One region of the Streptomyces sp. NPDC089915 genome, then DNA from elsewhere that is predicted to be linked to it. Evidence: riboswitches for the same ligand, from Rfam matches in the RefSeq annotation. Region 1 holds a riboswitch; the other holds the start of a gene.
The links. Region 1 has a riboswitch for S-adenosylmethionine ahead of thrC (threonine synthase). Riboswitches for the same ligand answer to the same signal wherever they lie in the genome.
Positions count from the first base shown of each region.

Region 2: it holds a riboswitch for S-adenosylmethionine, as region 1 does, so the genes downstream of both, AB0O29_RS27740 (aminotransferase class V-fold PLP-dependent enzyme) here and thrC (threonine synthase) in region 1, are expected to answer to the same signal.

Region 1 covers NZ_JBFBGN010000074.1:31,183-33,362, reverse strand. The annotation lists gene AB0O29_RS21900 (glucosyl-3-phosphoglycerate synthase) at 1-699, opposite strand, end outside; SAM riboswitch class I at 903-1,041, shown strand; gene thrC (threonine synthase) at 1,059-2,180, shown strand, end outside.
Region 2 covers NZ_JBFBGN010000123.1:11,389-13,568, reverse strand. The annotation lists gene AB0O29_RS27740 (aminotransferase class V-fold PLP-dependent enzyme) at 1-870, opposite strand, end outside; SAM riboswitch class IV at 1,095-1,211, opposite strand; gene trpD (anthranilate phosphoribosyltransferase) at 1,343-2,180, opposite strand, start outside.

The DNA of each region.
Region 1 (2,180 bases):
GAGTCCGACGGTGTGCAGGGCGTCGACGAGCAGGCCGAGCTCGACCCCGTACCCGACGGGGAAGGGCAGCCGCTCCAGCAGGGAGCGGCGTACGGCGTACTCGCCGCCCAGGGGCTGGACGAAGCCGGCGAGCTGCGGCCAGTGGAGGTTGAGCAGGGGGCGCGCCACCAGCTCCGTGACCCGTCCGCCCTGGCCGGGGGCGTCCCCGAGGGGGCGGTCGTACATGGCCTTGACGAACTGCACCTGCGGGTCGGTCAGCAGCGGGCCGACGATCCCGGAGACGAAGGAGGAGGAGAAGTCGCGCAGGTCGGCGTCGATGAAGCAGACGACGTCCCCGGTGGTGGCCAGCAGCGAGCGCCACAGCACCTCGCCCTTGCCGCGCACGGCGGGGATGCGGGGCAGGATCGCGTCCCGGTGCACGACCCGGGCGCCGGCCTTCGCCGCGACCTCGGCCGTCCGGTCGGCGGACCCGGAGTCGACCACGACCAGCTCGTCCACCAGGGGGACCGGCGGGGCCTCGATCAGATCGCGCCGGATCACCTCCACGATCTCTCCGACCGTGGCCTCCTCGTCGAGCGCGGGCAGCACCACGCTCACCGTGGTCCCGGTCGCCCGTTTGCGCTCCAGGAGCTGGTCGAGCGGTCGGTCGGCGGCGGACCAGGAGCGGTCGGCCAGCCAGCGCTCCACCTCATCCAGCACTCTCAGCACTCCCCGGCTAGTCGGCCGCGCCACCACACCCGGCGCTTTTCGGCCGAATTGTGATCCATCTCGCGGTTCGGACGGCTGTCTCAACCAGCCGCCCCTTCGGTTACAGTCTTGAACAACGCGAAGGCCCACCGCATGCCGGGGGCCCCGCAACAAACGCACCGGCGCGCCATCGAGCGCGTGTGCCGGTGCCATACCGCTCATCCAGAGGGGCAGAGGGACACGGCCCGTTGAAGCCCCGGCAACCCTCCAGTCGGTTCTCGCTCGCGCGAGGCCCCGGCTCGGGAAGGTGCCAATTCCGTCTCATGGCGAAGTGCGCCATGGGGAAGATGAGGAGAAAGGGCCTCGCCATCATGGCTGCACAGTCTGTCGCCACCTCTGCCAACGCCTCCGCCGACGCCGGATCCGTCGATCTCGGCCCCGCCACCGGCCTTTCCTGTCGTGAGTGCGGCACCCGTTTCGAACTCGGCCCCATCTTCGCCTGCGTCGAGTGCTTCGGTCCGCTGGAGGTGGCCTACGAGCTGCCCGTCGGCGACCCGGAGGCCCTGCGCGCGGCCATCGAGGCCGGCCCGAACAACATCTGGCGCTACGCGCCGCTGCTGCCCGTCCCCGCGGACGTGGCGTCCAAGCCGAGCCTGAACCCCGGCTTCACCAAGCTGGTGGACGCGCAGAACCTGGCCAAGGAGCTGGGCGTCACCGGCAAGCTCTACGTCAAGGACGACTCCGGCAACCCGACGCACTCCTTCAAGGACCGCGTCGTCGCGATCGCCGTCGAGGCCGCCCGCGCCTTCGGCTTCACCACCCTCTCCTGCTCCTCCACCGGCAACCTGGCCGGCGCCGTCGGCGCCGCGGCCGCCCGCGCCGGCTTCCGCTCCTGCGTGTTCATCCCGCACGACCTGGAGCAGGGCAAGGTCGTCATGGCCGGTGTCTACGGTGGCGACCTGGTCGGCATCGAGGGCAACTACGACGACGTGAACCGCTTCTGCTCCGAGCTCATCGGCGACCCGCTGGGCGAGGGCTGGGGCTTCGTCAACGTCAACCTGCGCCCCTACTACGGCGAGGGTTCCAAGACCCTGGCGTACGAGATCTGCGAGCAGCTCGGCTGGCGGCTGCCCGACCAGATCGTCATCCCGATCGCGTCCGGCTCGCAGCTCACCAAGATCGACAAGGGTCTCCAGGAGCTGATCAAGCTCGGTCTGGTCGAGGACAAGCCGTACAAGATCTTCGGCGCCCAGGCCGAGGGCTGCTCCCCGGTGTCCACCGCCTTCAAGGCCGGTCACGACGTGGTCCGCCCGCAGAAGCCGAACACGATCGCCAAGTCCCTGGCCATCGGCAACCCGGCGGACGGCCCGTACGTGCTCGACATCGCGCGCCGCACCGGCGGCTTCGTCGAGGACGTCAACGACGAGCAGGTCGTCGAGGCCATCAAGATCCTCGCGCAGACCGAGGGCATCTTCGCCGAGACCGCGGGTGGC
Region 2 (2,180 bases), on a different contig from region 1:
GCGGGCCGCGGTGGTGTGCCACTCGACGTCGACGCCGCCGTCCTCGCGGCGGGCCACCTTGCGGGAGGCGCCGCCCCCGGCGAGGTACGGGGCGGCCTCCTGGAGCCAGTCGGCGCGGCCCGCGAGGACGCCCGAGCCGAAGGGCGCGTACAGCTTGTGCCCGGAGAAGGCGACCCAGTCCACGTCCAGTTCCCGCACGGAGACGGGGTGGTGGGGCGCCAGCTGGGCGGCGTCCAGGACGATCCGCGCGCCGTGCGCGTGCGCGGCGGCGGCCAGCTCCCTGACCGGCCACAGCTCACCGGTGACGTTGGACGCCCCGGTCACGCAGACCAGCGCGGGGCCGTAGGGGTCGCGGTCGGCCAGCGCCCGCTCCAGGGTGGCGACGGCCTGGGCCGGGGTGCGGGGGGCGTTGAGGTAGGTGACCTGAGCGTCGCCCCAGGGCAGCAGCGAGGCGTGGTGCTCGGTCTCGAAGACGAACACCTGGCAGTCGGCAGGGAGCACGGCGGCGAGCAGGTTGAGGGAGTCGGTGGTGGACCGGGTGAAGACCACCTGGTCGGCGGGGCGGCAGTCGAGGAACTCGGCGACGGTGGCCCGGCTCTGCTCGAAGAGGTCGGTGGAGAGCTGCGAGAGGTAGCCGGCGCCGCGGTGGACGCTGCCGTAGTACGGGGCGTACGCGGCCACGTCGTCCCAGACCCGCTGGAGCGCCGGGGCGCTGGCCGCGTAGTCCAGCGCCGCGTAGGTGACCTCGCCGCCGGTGACGAGCGGGACGGTGACGTCCCGGCCGAGCACGGGCAGCGGCTCGGCACAGGCGGGGCCCTCGGCGGGGGCGGCGCAGGCGGTGGTGGCGGCGGCGTTCAGGGATGCGGACATGGCGGTATCTCCCGGCAGGCAGGGCTGAATGGCTTCGGTGTGCCCGTACGCGGGTACGGCGGCGCGCGGCGGCGGCCGTCAGGGGTACGGGAGGACCTCGGACGGATCGGGGGTACGCGGAAGGGACCCTGTTCCGAGGGGTGAAGTAGGGGCGGAGTCGCCCTATCGCATTCGCTTGCTCACGGAAAACGCTCCTCGAGAGACCAGGACCCCTGGTGTCGAGGGATCCGCGCTTGCCGTAGGCCTTGCTGCCTACGACCTGGTCATCACCCGGGGCACCCCGCCACGGAAGGAGGGTTGCCGGACAGCAAGCCGGGGCCTAAACGCTGTCACTCGTGACCTTGGAGAGCATCCTGCCACACGGACCGCCGAACACAAGACCCCGGTCCACATCGTGGACCGGGGTCTCCTCTGTCACGCCGATCTCGCGCCGGGCGGCGGGCCGCATCCGCGCACTCCGCCCGGCCAGGGCCTACGCGTTGCTGGCCGCCACCCAGCGCTCCAGCGCGGCGCGCGCGGCGCCCGAGTCGATGGACTCGGCCGCCCGGGCGATGCCCGCCGTCAGCTCCTCCTCCAGCGAGCCCGCGCCCGGGTCCAGGGCGACCAGGGCGGACGCCGAGTTCAGCAGGACCGCGTCGCGCACCGGACCGGTCTCGCCGGCCAGCAGCCGGCGGGCCACGTCGGCGTTGTACGAGGGGTCGCCGCCGCGCAGGGCCGAGATGTCGATGGTCTCGATGCCCACGTCGCGCGGGTCGAAGGCGTGCTCGGTGATCCGCCCGTCGCGGACCCACCACACCCGGGAGGTGCCGGTCGTGGTCAGCTCGTCCAGGCCGTCGTCGCCGCGGAAGACGAGGGCGGAGGTGCCCCGCTCGGCGAGGACCCCGGCCATGATCGGGGCCAGCCGGGGGTCCGCGACGCCCACCGCCTGCGCGGTGACCCGGGCGGGGTTGGTGAGCGGGCCCAGGCCGTTGAAGGCGGTGCGCACCCCCAGGTCCCGGCGGGCCGAGGCCGCGTACCGCAGGGCGGGGTGGAAGACCACCGCGGCGCAGAAGGTGATGCCGGCCTCCTCGGCGACCTGCGCCACCCGCTGCGGGGTCAGGCCGAGGTTGACGCCGAGCTTCTCCAGGACGTCGGAGGAGCCGCTGGCGGAGGAGGCGGCCCGGTTGCCGTGCTTGACGACCTTCGCGCCCGCGCCGGCGGCCACGATGGCGGACATGGTGGAGATGTTGACCGTCTTGGCGCCGTCGCCGCCCGTTCCGACGATGTCCACGGTCCGCCCGGGCACCTCGATCAGGTTGGCGTGGGCGTAC